3 regions of the Leclercia pneumoniae genome follow, and region 3 is predicted to be linked to each of the others. Evidence: predicted binding sites of a transcription regulator. Region 3 holds the regulator's gene; each other region holds the start of a gene.

Region 1 (4,285 bases), 1.6 Mb from region 3:
CAGACCCTGCACCCGATTGCCGGGCAGGGCTTTAATCTGGGGCTGCGCGACGTGATGACCCTCGCCGAAACGCTGGCGCAGGCATTTTTCGGACAAGAAGATTGCGGGGCGTATCCCCTGTTATGCCAATATCAACACCGTCGTCAGCGCGATAAAGAGGCGACCATCGGCGTCACCGATGGGCTGGTGCATCTGTTCGCTAACCGCTGGGCCCCGCTGGTTGCGGGGCGCAACTTAGGGCTGATGGCGATGGAATTATTCATTCCGGCACGCGACGTGCTGGCGCAGAGGACTCTCGGTTGGGTCGCTCGCTAAGGAGTTAACAAGTGCAGAATGTTGATGTTGCCATTGTCGGTGGTGGGATGGTTGGGCTGGCGTTAGCCTGTGGTTTACAGGGTAGCGGCCTGCGCGTGGCGGTACTCGAACAGCAGCCGCCTCAGCCCATAGCCGCCGATGCGGCACCCGAATTGCGCGTGTCGGCCATCAATGCCGCCAGCGAAAAGCTGCTTACCCGCCTTGGCGTCTGGTCTGATATCGTTGCGCGCCGCGCCAGTTGCTATCACGGTATGGAAGTGTGGGAGAAAGACAGCTTCGGTCACATTGCCTTTGATGACGAGAGCCTGGGCTATAGCCATCTCGGCCACATTGTTGAAAATGCAGTGATTCACCAGGCGCTGTGGCAAAAAGCTGAACAGTGCAGCGATGTCACGCTACTGGCGCCGGCGCAAATCCAGCAGGTAGCCTGGGGAGAAAATGAGGCGTTTCTCACCCTGCAAAGCGGCGAAATGCTCACGGCACGCCTGATGGTGGGAGCCGATGGCGCCAACTCCTGGCTGCGTAACAAAGCCGATATCCCCTTGACCTGGTGGGACTACCATCACCATGCGCTGGTAGCGACGATCCGCACCGCTGAGCCGCATCAGGCCGTGGCGCGGCAGATTTTCCACAATGACGGCATTCTGGCCTTTTTACCGCTCAGCGATCCCCATCTCTGTTCCATCGTCTGGTCGCTCTCTCCCGATGCGGCACAGGCCATGCGTGATGCTACACCAGAGGCCTTTAACCAGGCGCTTTGCGTGGCATTTGATAACCGCCTGGGGCTCTGCAGCGTCGAAAGCGAACGTGTTGTCTTCCCGCTGACGGGGCGTTATGCCCGCCAGTTTGCCGCGCATCGTCTGGCGCTGGTGGGGGATGCTGCCCACACCATTCATCCGCTGGCCGGGCAGGGGGTCAATCTCGGCTTTATGGATGCCGCGGAGCTGGTCGCGGAGTTGCGTCGTCTGCATCAGCAGGGCAAAGACATTGGCCAGCATCTCTATCTGCGCCGCTATGAGCGCAGCCGCAAACATAGCGCCGCCATGATGCTGGCAGGGATGCAGGGTTTTCGCGAACTCTTTGCCGGAGCTAACCCGGCCAAAAAATTGCTGCGCGACCTGGGTCTGAAGCTGGCCGATACCCTTCCGGGCGTGAAACCCCAACTTTTACGCCAGGCAATGGGTCTGAACGACCTGCCGGACTGGCTGCGCTAAATAAGACCCCCGTCACACTTTCCTTTCCCGGCCTACTGGCCGGGTGTTTCTCCTCGTTTGAAATAATCTAATTTCACCCGCCTTTTCGCATTAATAAAACTAATGTAGTGATTTTTATGTTGCGGAAAATCATCCCGTTTTTCCAGATTAAATATCATTTTTAACAGAATGCAGCGGGTGTGATGCTGGATTTGTGCGGCCTGTATCGCATAATTCTAGTGAATAACTCTGTAGGCTTTCGGCACCTTTTTGGTCATAAGCTAATGTGATGGCCCATTTTCGCTTATGGTTTGCCGCCGTTTTCGGTGGTAAGTTCAGGTCAAAGAGAACGTTTGCGTCGACATCCAGGAGTGGTGCCGATGCCGGGTTTCGTGGGGATAAAACCGCATGAAACGCAAAGATAGCCCTGCTTATTCAACGAGGAAAAGATGGCTCAACAGACTCCTTTGTACGAACAGCACACGTTATGTGGCGCGCGCATGGTGGATTTCCATGGCTGGATGATGCCGCTGCACTACGGCTCACAAATTGATGAGCACCACGCCGTGCGCACCGATGCCGGCATGTTCGACGTTTCCCACATGACCATTGTCGATCTGCACGGCAGCCGCACCCGGGAGTTTTTACGTTATCTGCTGGCCAACGACGTCGCCAAACTGAAGACGCCGGGAAAAGCGCTCTATACCGGCATGCTCAATGCCTCCGGCGGCGTGATTGATGACCTCATCGTCTATTACTTCACTGAAGATTTCTTCCGCCTCGTTGTAAACTCCGCCACCCGCGAAAAAGACCTCTCCTGGATTACCCAACACGCCGAACCTTACGCCATCGACATCACCGTCCGTGACGATCTGTCGCTGATTGCCGTTCAGGGGCCGAATGCCCAGGCGAAAGCTGCAACGCTGTTTAGCGATGAGCAGCGTAACGCCACCGAAGGCATGAAGCCGTTCTTTGGTGTGCAGGCAGGTGACCTGTTCATTGCCACCACCGGTTACACCGGCGAGGCGGGTTATGAAATTGCCATGCCTAACGAGAAAGCCGCTGATTTCTGGCGTGCGCTGGTAGAAGCCGGCGTGAAACCGGCAGGCCTGGGGGCGCGCGATACGCTGCGTCTGGAAGCCGGTATGAATTTATATGGCCAGGAGATGGACGAAGGCGTCTCTCCGCTGGCTGCGAATATGGGCTGGACCATTGCCTGGGAACCGGCTGACCGTGACTTTATCGGTCGCGAAGCGCTGGAGATGCAGCGTGAGAAGGGCACCGAACAGCTGGTTGGCCTGGTTATGAAAGACAAAGGCGTGCTGCGCGGTGAACTGCCGGTGCGCTTCACCGATGCCGATGGCAATCATCGCGAAGGGGTGATCACCAGCGGCACCTTCTCGCCGACCCTGGGCTACAGCATTGCGCTGGCACGCGTACCGGCGGGCATTGGCGAAACTGCCGTTGTACAGATCCGCAATCGCGAGATGCCGGTTGCCGTCACTAAACCGATTTTTGTTCGCGCCGGTAAGCCGGTCGTCTAATTATTTTTATCAGGAGAACTTCAATGAGCAATGTGCCAGCAGAACTGAAATACAGCAAAGAACACGAGTGGCTGCGCAAAGAGGCGGACGGCACTTACACGGTAGGCATCACCGAGCATGCGCAAGAGTTGCTGGGTGACATGGTCTTTGTTGACCTGCCGGAAGTGGGCGCGACCGTTAGCGCAGGCGATGACTGTGCGGTGGCGGAGTCTGTGAAAGCCGCTTCTGACATCTACGCGCCGGTTGGCGGCGAAATCGTTGCCGTGAATGACGCGCTGAGCGACTCCCCGGAACTGGTAAACAGCGAGCCTTACGCGGGCGGCTGGATCTTTAAAATCAAAGCCAGCGATGAAGCGGAAGTTGCCGCGCTGCTGGATGCTACCGCGTACGAAGCACTGTTAGAAGACGAGTAAGCCTTTTCCCTCTTCCCTTTGGGGAGAGGGTAGGGTGAGGGGAACAGACGACACCCTCACCCCAGCCCTCTCCCTCAGGGAGAGGGAGAATACACATTCACTGCACGTTTCAGGAACCATCGCTCATGACACAGACTTTAAGCCAGCTTGAAAATCGTGGCGCCTTTATTGAACGTCACATCGGGCCGGATGCTCAGCAACAGCAGGAGATGCTGAACACGGTTGGCGCAGATTCATTAAACGCCCTGATCGGCCAGATCGTGCCAAAAGACATCCAGCTTGCCACACCGCCGCAGGTAGGCGATGCCACGACGGAATTTGCCGCGCTGGCGGAGCTGAAGGCGATTGCCGGCCTTAACAAGCGCTTTAAGTCTTACATTGGCATGGGCTACACCCCGGTACAGTTGCCGCCGGTTATTCTGCGCAATATGCTGGAAAATCCGGGCTGGTACACCGCCTATACGCCGTATCAGCCGGAAGTCTCTCAGGGCCGTCTGGAAGCGCTGCTGAACTTCCAGCAGGTGACGCTGGATCTGACGGGGCTGGATATTGCTTCTGCCTCACTGCTGGATGAAGCCACCGCCGCTGCCGAAGCCATGGCGATGGCAAAACGCGTCAGCAAACTGAAGGGCGCAAACCGCTTCTTCGTCGCGGCCGATATCCATCCGCAAACTCTGGACGTAGTACGTACCCGTGCGGAAACTTTCGGGTTTGACGTCATTGTGGATGATGCCGAAAAGGCGAAGGATCATCAGGATGTCTTTGGCGTGCTGTTGCAGCAGGTGGGCACCACCGGTGAAGTCCACGATTACAGCGATCT
Region 2 (4,285 bases), 1.3 Mb from region 3:
ATAAATTCCCAGGCATTGAAGGGGGAGATCAGCATATTGATGACTAACCCGGCCGCGGGAAGATAGAGCAGGCCGTTAATTTTCTTCTCATCCAGACTTTCACACTGATGACATAACCCCGACTCTTTATTGGCCGGTTGTTCCTGACATTCAATACATTGCATCGCGATATCCTTGCCGAAAAAAGAGAATTCTACACACCCAGCCAGTGACCCTGAAATTAAAATCACCCTAACGGCTGATTTATAGCGGGAAGGTCAATGGCAGGCGCCGATAATTTGTATTAGGGTTAAATTACGCCCCACCGAAAAGCGAGCTCATCATGAACGCACTTCGCTATTTAGATTTCGGTCAGTCACGTCCTCTGCTTCTTTTGATCGCCCGGATCGCTATCGTGCTGCTGTTTATTATTTTTGGTCTGCCGAAAATGACCGGGTTTGATGGCACCGTGCAATAGATGGCGAAGCTGGGCGCCCCCATGCCGATGCTGGCCGCGATTATTGCGGTGGTGATGGAGATCCCGGCGGCTATTTTGATCGTGCTGGGTTTCTTTACCCGCCCTATCGCACTGCTGTTTGTCTTTTACACGCTGGGTACGGCAGTTATCGGCCATCCTTACTGGGATATGAGCGGCGACGCCGTCATGCCGAATATGATTAACTTTTATAAAAAATATCAGTATTGCTGGGGCCTTTTTATTATTGGCCGTCACCGGGCCTGGCGCAATTTCTATTGACCGGCACTAAGAACCTCCCTTTTTCGCCACCAAATAGAAAAGGCCGCTTGCGCGGCCTTTTCTCTTTCTGCGGAGCAGAATTATGCGTATACCGGGAAGCGTGCGCAGATTTCCAGAACTTTACCTTTAACGCGCTCGATAACCGCGTCGTCATTGATATTGTCCAGCACGTCACACATCCAGCCTGCCAGCTCTTTCACTTCCGCTTCTTTAAAGCCACGGCGAGTAACGGCCGGTGAACCGATACGGATACCGGAGGTCACGAACGGGCTCTTCGGATCGTTAGGTACGCTGTTTTTGTTTACGGTAATGTTGGCGCGGCCAAGGGCAGCGTCAGCCTCTTTACCGGTCAGGTTTTTATCGACCAGATCCAGCAGGAACAGGTGGTTTTCAGTACCGCCAGACACCACTTTGTAGCCACGGTTCAGGAACACTTCCACCATCGCTTTAGCGTTTTTAGCAACCTGCTGCTGATACACTTTGAACTCTGGCTCCATCGCTTCTTTCAGCGCCACGGCTTTCGCTGCGATAACGTGCATCAGCGGGCCGCCCTGCGCGCTTGGGAAGACAGCAGAGTTCAGTTTCTTATACAGATCTTCGTCGCCGCCCTTCGCCAGGATCAGGCCACCGCGTGGACCCGCCAGGGTTTTGTGAGTCGTGGTGGTGACAACGTGCGCATGTGGAACCGGGTTCGGGTAAACGCCCGCAGCAATCAGACCGGCAACGTGCGCCATATCCACAAACAGATATGCGCCGATGCTGTCTGCGATTTCGCGCATTTTAGCCCAGTCAACGATACCGGAGTAGGCAGAGAAGCCGCCGATGATCATCTTCGGCTTGTGCTCTTTGGCCTGCTTCGCCATGTCTTCGTAGTCAATTTTACCGGACTCATCAATACCGTAAGGAATGATGTTGTACAGTTTGCCCGAGAAGTTAACCGGGGAGCCGTGAGTCAGGTGGCCGCCCTGCGCCAGGTTCATACCCAGAACGGTATCGCCCGGCTGCAGCAGTGCGGTGTAAACCGCGAAGTTAGCCTGAGAACCGGAGTGCGGCTGGACGTTAGCGTAGTCGGCGCCAAACAGCTCTTTCGCGCGGTCGATTGCCAGCTGCTCAACGATATCCACGTACTCGCAACCGCCGTAGTAGCGCTTGCCCGGATAACCTTCAGCGTATTTGTTGGTCAGCTGAGAGCCCTGCGCCTGCATCACACGCGGGCTGGTGTAGTTTTCGGAGGCGATCAGTTCGATGTGCTCTTCCTGACGTACTTTTTCCTGCTCCATAGCCTGCCACAGTTCGGCATCATAATCGGCAATGTTCATTTCACGCTTTAACATCCGCATCTCCTGACTCAGCTAACAATAAAATTTTGACCTGAAAAAGGCAGTCCTGTTGGACAACGCGCAACAGTATAACTGATTAGTTCTGTGATAACAGGTCTTGACAAACGATTTTACGCAAACGTTTTCCTGCCCGCCACGCAAGGGTTTGACACATAAAGCGCAGACGGCAAGTAAGGGATTTCTTTTCAGGTTTGTGATGTGAATATTTCACGTTGCAAAGAACCATTTACAACGCAGGGTTATTTTTTATAAGATGTATTTAAAATACATCATTAGATTTACAGAAAAGGAAGCAGCCATGCTCGACGCCCAAACCATCGCAACCGTGAAAGCCACTATTCCCCTGCTGGTTGAAACGGGTCCTAAACTTACCGCCCACTTTTACGACCGGATGTTCGCCCACAATCCCGAGCTCAAAGAAATTTTTAACATGAGCAACCAGCGTAACGGCGATCAGCGCGAAGCGCTGTTTAATGCGATTGCCGCCTATGCCAGCAACATCGATAACCTGGCGGCCCTACTGCCGGCGGTAGAGAAAATTGCGCAGAAGCACACCAGCTTCCAGATCAAGCCGGAGCAGTACAACACCGTGGGTACTCACCTGCTTGCCACCCTGGATGAGATGTTCAGCCCGGGTCAGGAGGTGCTGGATGCCTGGGGTAAAGCTTACGGCGTGCTGGCTAATGTCTTTATCAACCGTGAAGCGCAGATCTACAGCGAGCATGCCAGCAAAAAGGGTGGCTGGGAGGGCACTCGCGCCTTCCGTATCGTAGAGAAAACCCCGCGCAGCGCGCTGATTACCAGCTTCGAATTCGAACCGGTGGATGGTAAACCCGTAGCGGATTATCAGCCTGGCCAGTATCTGGCCGTATGGCTGAAACCCGAAGGCTTCCCGCATCAGGAGATCCGCCAGTATTCCCTCACCCGCAAAGCCAATGCTAAGAGCTATCGTATCGCCGTGAAACGCGAAGAGGGTGGTCAGGTCTCAACCTGGCTGCATAACGAAGCGAAAGTAGGCGACGTGGTGCATCTGGCCGCGCCGGCCGGTGATTTCTTTATGGCCGTTGACACCCACACGCCGGTTACGCTGATTTCCGCAGGCGTGGGGCAAACCCCGATGCTGGCGATGCTGGATACTCTGGCGAAATCGCAGCACAGCGCGCCGGTAAACTGGTTCCACGCCGCCGAGAACGGTGATGTGCATGCGTTTGCCGATGAAGTACAGGCTCTGGCCGCTCAGCTGCCGCACTTTACCGCACATACCTGGTACCGCCTGCCGACGGAGACCGATCGCACAGCAGCACGCTTTAATAGCGAAGGTTTGATGGATTTAGCCCAGCATAAAGGCCTATTTAACGCCCCGGAGATGCTGTTTTATGTCTGTGGCCCGGTAGCCTTTATGCAGTTCGCAGCTGCGCAGCTGGTCGAACTGGGGGTCAATAAAGAGAACATCCATTACGAATGTTTTGGCCCGCACAAGGTGCTGTAATGCAAAAAGCCCCCGGCAATTACCGGGGGCTTTTTTTATACAGATGAGTCAGCGTGATGCGGGTTTAGATCGCCGCATCGTCCTCTTCACCCGTACGAATACGGATCACCCGCGCGACATCAAAGACAAAGATCTTTCCGTCGCCAATTTTGCCGGTCTGAGCGGTGCGAATAATCGTATCCACGCAGGTGTCGACGATATCGTCGCTGACCACGATCTCAATTTTCACCTTCGGCAGAAAGTCCACCATGTACTCTGCGCCACGATACAGCTCAGTATGGCCCTTCTGGCGACCAAAGCCTTTCACTTCAGTTACCGTCATCCCGGTGATGCCGACTTCCGCCAGCGCTTCACGCACATCGTCCAGTTTGAAAGGTTTAATAATCGCATCAATTTTTTTCATGGTGAGTCCTTGAAATCGTACCTGTCAGCAGCATCGTAATCGGTTGCTCACAGTATCATACCCGATGGATTTAGCGGTATTACTCTTTAAAGTCGTTTGCTTCCAGCTCATGGCGCGACAGCAATTTGTAAAATTCGGTGCGGTTGCGTCCAGCCATACGGGCCGCATGGGTCACGTTGCCTTTGGTAATTTGCAGCAGCTTACGCAGGTAGTTGAGTTCAAACTGATTACGCGCTTCCACAAAGGTGGGGAGCGCGGTGTTCTCCCCTTCCAGCGCCTGCTCAACCAGCGCATCGCTGATCACCGGCGAGGAGGTC
Region 3 (4,285 bases):
GCAGGAGCGTAGTGAAGGTGACGGGTGCGGCGGCGCTAACATGCTGCACGCTACGGCGTTTAAGGGTGAAGGCCGGAAGCATCAACAACAGCGTAATCGCGAACAAGACGGCAAAGATGGCTTGCCAGTCAAAGTGAGCCAGTAGCCAGCTGCCCAGCAGCGGGGCGAGAGCAGGGGAGAGCCCGACCAGCGGCATAATGGTGGCAAATATACGGTTGGTACGGGACGCCGGATAGTAGTCTGTCACCAGCGCCTGCCAGGTGACCGCCGCAGCACATACGCCCACGGCCTGCACGAATCGTAATACCAGCAGCCAGGTCGCATCGCGCACCCATAGCATGCCGAGGCAGCCGACAGCGAAAATCGCTAAACCGGTCAGCAAGATTGGTTTACGACCCAAGCGATCGGAGAGCGGCCCCCAGAGCAACTGCGCAAAGGCGAAGCCGGCCAGGAACACGCTCAGGCTGGCGCTGATGGCAGCGGCTGGCGTTTGTAAATCTTCCTGCATCGCCGCAAAAGCGGGCAGGTACATATCGGTTGCAAGAAAGCCCAGCACGCTTAAGCCGCCAAGCCAGACTAAAAATCCTTTCCCGGGTGTCACGATGGTTTTCCCCATTTTGTATGCAGGTGTGGCAGCCGCTGAGTGTAGAGAGTGCAATACCGCTTGTGAAACGCTAATATTTGGCGGTTGCATTCAAAAAATTTGCAGGCAGAAAATGTGGTCAGAATATTCCCTTGAAGTCGTAGATGCGGTAGCTCGTAACGGCAGCTTTAGCGGCGCAGCGCAAGAGCTGCATCGCGTGCCTTCTGCCATCAGCTATACGGTGCGCCAGCTGGAGGAGTGGCTGGCGGTGCCGCTGTTTGAACGCCGCCACCGTGACGTGGAACTGACCCCGGCAGGGGCATGGTTTTTGAAAGAAGGGCGCTCTGTTATCAAAAAAATGCAGATCACCCGCGAGCAGTGCCAGCAGATTGCGAATGGCTGGCGCGGGCACCTCTCTATCGCCGTGGATAATATCGTCCGCCCCGAGCGTACCCGCCAGATGATCCTCGATTTTTATCGCCACTTTTCTGATGTGGAGCTGCGCGTCTCGCAGGAGGTGTTCAATGGCGTCTGGGATGCGCTGGCCGATGGCCGGGTAGAGATGGCGATCGGCGCGACTCAGGCCATCCCCGTGGGTGGGCGCTGGGCGTTTCGCGATATGGGAACCCTCAGCTGGTACTGCGTGGTGGCAAGCCACCATCCGCTGGCGGCGATGCCAGGGCCGCTCAGCGATGATACCTTGCGCAGCTGGCCCTCGCTGGTGCTGGAAGATACCTCCCGCTCATTACCCAAACGCATTACCTGGCTGCTGGATAACCAGCGGCGAATCGTTGCCCCGGACTGGGCATCCTCTGCCGATTGCCTCTCTGCCGGGCTCTGCGTGGGGATGGTTCCCGCCCATTTTGCCCGCCCCTGGATCGATGCCGGCAAATGGGTGGCGTTGCAACTTGAGAATCCCTTCCCGGATGCGGCCTGCTGCCTGACATGGCAACAGAATGACATGTCGCCTGCGCTGGCCTGGCTGCTGGATTATCTTGGGGATAGCGAAACGATGAACAGGGAGTGGTTGCGGGAGCCAGACGCGCTGGCTCCGCAGGAGGATTAACGGCGATAATCGCGGAACGGGCCGTCGGCCACCGAGCGGCGTTCAATAAGGCGGGGATGCACTTCAATTGATTGCGACTCTTCTCGCTTATTGACGATGCGATCCAGCAGCATGTTAAACGCGGTTTCACCGAGGAAATCTTTAGGCTGATGGATGGTGGTCAGAGCCGGGGTGAAGAAGCGCGCGTTGCGCACGTTATCATACCCGATCAACGAAATGTCTTGCGGCACCCGCAGTCCCATCTCGTCTGCAGCGCAGAGCGCGCCCATCGCCATCACATCTCCCCCGCAGAACACGGCGGTCGGGCGCGGAGATTGGGAGAGGATCTGCTGCATGGCACGATAGCCGGACTCGGGCTCAAAATCGCCCTGCACAATCCAGTTTTCTGGCACGGTGATCAGCGCCTCTTCCATCGCTTTCATAAACCCAGCCAGACGTCCGGCGCCGGTATTACGCTCCAGCGGGCCGGGGATAACGCCGATTTCACGGTGTCCGCGTTCAATCAGATAACGCCCCGCCATGTAACCCCCCTCGAAGGCGTTATCGATAACGGAGTCGGTAAAGTCAGCTTTCGCTTCACCCCAGTCCATCACCACCATCGGGATATTGCGATACTCTTCCAGCATCGTCAGCACGGGTTCCGGGTACTCTGAACACATCACCAGCAGACCGTCGACACGCTTTTGCGCCATCATCGATAAATAGGCCCGCTGCTTTTCCAGGTTATTCCACGCGTTGCCAAGAATCAGGGTATAGCCCTTCTGGAAGCAGTTTTTCTCCACGGCTTCGATAATCTCGGCAAAGTAGGGCGCTTCGCTACTGGTTGCTAACAAGCCGATAGATTTGGTGTGATTCACTTTCAGGCTGCGAGCGACCGCGCTCGGTGAATAGTGCAGCTCTTTGATCGCCGCCCAGACGGCATTACGCGTCTCTTCAGCGACAAAACGCGTTTTGTTAATTACATGTGATACGGTTGTAGTGGAAACGTTTGCTCGTTTCGCTACGTCTTTGATTGTTGCCATTAGATGTCACTCCAGACCATATCCTAAACTCCTGAAAAACCGAAAGGTAAACGATTGCCTTCTCTCACCCTAATTGCGCAATCTGAATTGCGGTACGCCGGGAAAACGACACAGGACGTCAGGAGGGGGTCAATGGCCGGTACGCTAATAAATTAAGCCTGGAATTTTGTCTGATCTTGACCAAAAGGGGAAGAGCAAAAACGGATATCGCACTAAATCCTGCAAGATTTTTAGCGTAAGTTGTGTAAAAATGAGCAGGCTCACTTTTCGTGGGGGGATTATAAGGAGAAAAATTGATGAATACCGATCTTAAGTTTTCGCTGACAACCACCATCATTGTTCTGGGTCTGATTGTTGCGGCAAGTTTTACCGCGATTCTGCACTGAGTGACTGGGGGGAGTATCATCTCCCTCCTGCCTTTCCTGATTGTTACCCTTCTGGCAAAAATCTTTTGCGCAATTGTTAACTTCTCATTTTTTGTGATTGATGTCATGCTTTCGCCTTCACTGTTCTGTGTCGCATCAAGACACGGTTTCTGGAGTTGACGTATGAAAATCAATTTTCCCCTGCTGGCCCTGGCGATAGGTGCCTTCGGGATTGGCACGACTGAATTCTCTCCCATGGGATTACTCCCGGTAATTGCCCGTGGCGTAGATGTCTCTATCCCGACGGCGGGGATGCTGATCAGTGCTTATGCCATCGGCGTGATGGTGGGGGCGCCGTTGATGACGCTTCTTCTCTCTCACCGCGCACGCCGCAACGCACTTATTTTCCTGATGGCAATTTTCACCGTCGGCAATGTGCTCTCTGCCGTAGCGCCGGATTACAGCACCCTGATGCTCTCGCGCATCCTGACCAGCCTTAATCATGGGGCGTTCTTCGGCCTCGGCTCGGTGGTCGCGGCCAGCGTGGTACCTAAACATAAGCAGGCCAGCGCCGTGGCGACCATGTTTATGGGTCTCACCATCGCCAATATCGGCGGCGTTCCGGCAGCTACCTGGCTGGGGGAAACCATTGGCTGGCGTATGTCTTTCTTCGCCACGGCCGGGTTAGGTATGGTGGCGATGGTCGCCCTCTACTTCTCTTTACCGAAAGGGAGCGCGGGTGAGCGTCCGGAGGTGCGTAAAGAGCTGGCGGTGTTACTGCGTCCGCAAGTGCTTTCTGCGCTGTTAACCACCGTGCTGGGTGCCGGGGCAATGTTTACCCTTTATACCTATATCTCACCGGTGTTGCGCGATATTACCCATGCGACACCCGCGTTTGTCACCGCCATGCTGGTGTTGATTGGCGTCGGATTTTCCATTGGCAACTATCTGGGCGGCAAGCTGGCGGATCGCTCGGTCACCGCCACGCTGAAAGGTTTTTTACTGCTGCTGATTGTCATCATGCTTGCCATTCCGTGGCTGGCGCGCAGTGAAATTGGTGCAGCCATCAGCATGGTGGTATGGGGCGCCGCTACCTTTGCCGTGGTGCCTCCACTGCAGATGCGGGTGATGCGGGTTGCCAGCGAAGCGCCGGGATTGTCCTCTTCGGTGAATATCGGGGCGTTTAACCTCGGGAATGCGCTTGGTGCGGCAGCGGGTGGTGCGGTCATCTCCAGCGGAATGGGCTACA

The links. The regulator PurR, encoded in region 3, represses purine synthesis genes. The targets are predictions, from matches to a motif close to CANGCAAACGTTTGCNTG.
Region 1: the regulator PurR is predicted to act here: its motif matches at 1,851-1,868, upstream of gcvT (glycine cleavage system aminomethyltransferase GcvT).
Region 2: the regulator PurR is predicted to act here: its motif matches at 2,188-2,205, upstream of glyA (serine hydroxymethyltransferase).

Annotation. Positions count from the first base shown of each region.
Region 1 covers NZ_CP071383.1:3,519,314-3,523,598, reverse strand. The annotation lists gene ubiH (2-octaprenyl-6-methoxyphenyl hydroxylase) at 1-315, shown strand, start outside; gene ubiI (FAD-dependent 2-octaprenylphenol hydroxylase) at 327-1,529, shown strand; gene gcvT (glycine cleavage system aminomethyltransferase GcvT) at 1,958-3,052, shown strand; gene gcvH (glycine cleavage system protein GcvH) at 3,076-3,465, shown strand; gene gcvP (aminomethyl-transferring glycine dehydrogenase) at 3,591-4,285, shown strand, end outside.
Region 2 covers NZ_CP071383.1:3,191,468-3,195,752, forward strand. The annotation lists gene JZ655_RS15460 (DUF2569 domain-containing protein) at 1-164, opposite strand, end outside; partial or broken gene JZ655_RS15465 (DoxX family protein) at 323-746, shown strand; gene glyA (serine hydroxymethyltransferase) at 817-2,070, opposite strand; gene hmpA (NO-inducible flavohemoprotein) at 2,375-3,565, shown strand; gene glnB (nitrogen regulatory protein P-II) at 3,630-3,968, opposite strand; gene glrR (two-component system response regulator GlrR) at 4,048-4,285, opposite strand, start outside.
Region 3 covers NZ_CP071383.1:1,916,248-1,920,532, forward strand. The annotation lists gene punC (purine nucleoside transporter PunC) at 1-601, opposite strand, end outside; gene punR (DNA-binding transcriptional activator PunR) at 717-1,649, shown strand; gene purR (HTH-type transcriptional repressor PurR) at 1,646-2,671, opposite strand; gene cydH (cytochrome bd-I oxidase subunit CydH) at 2,968-3,057, shown strand; gene JZ655_RS09245 (MFS transporter) at 3,220-4,285, shown strand, end outside.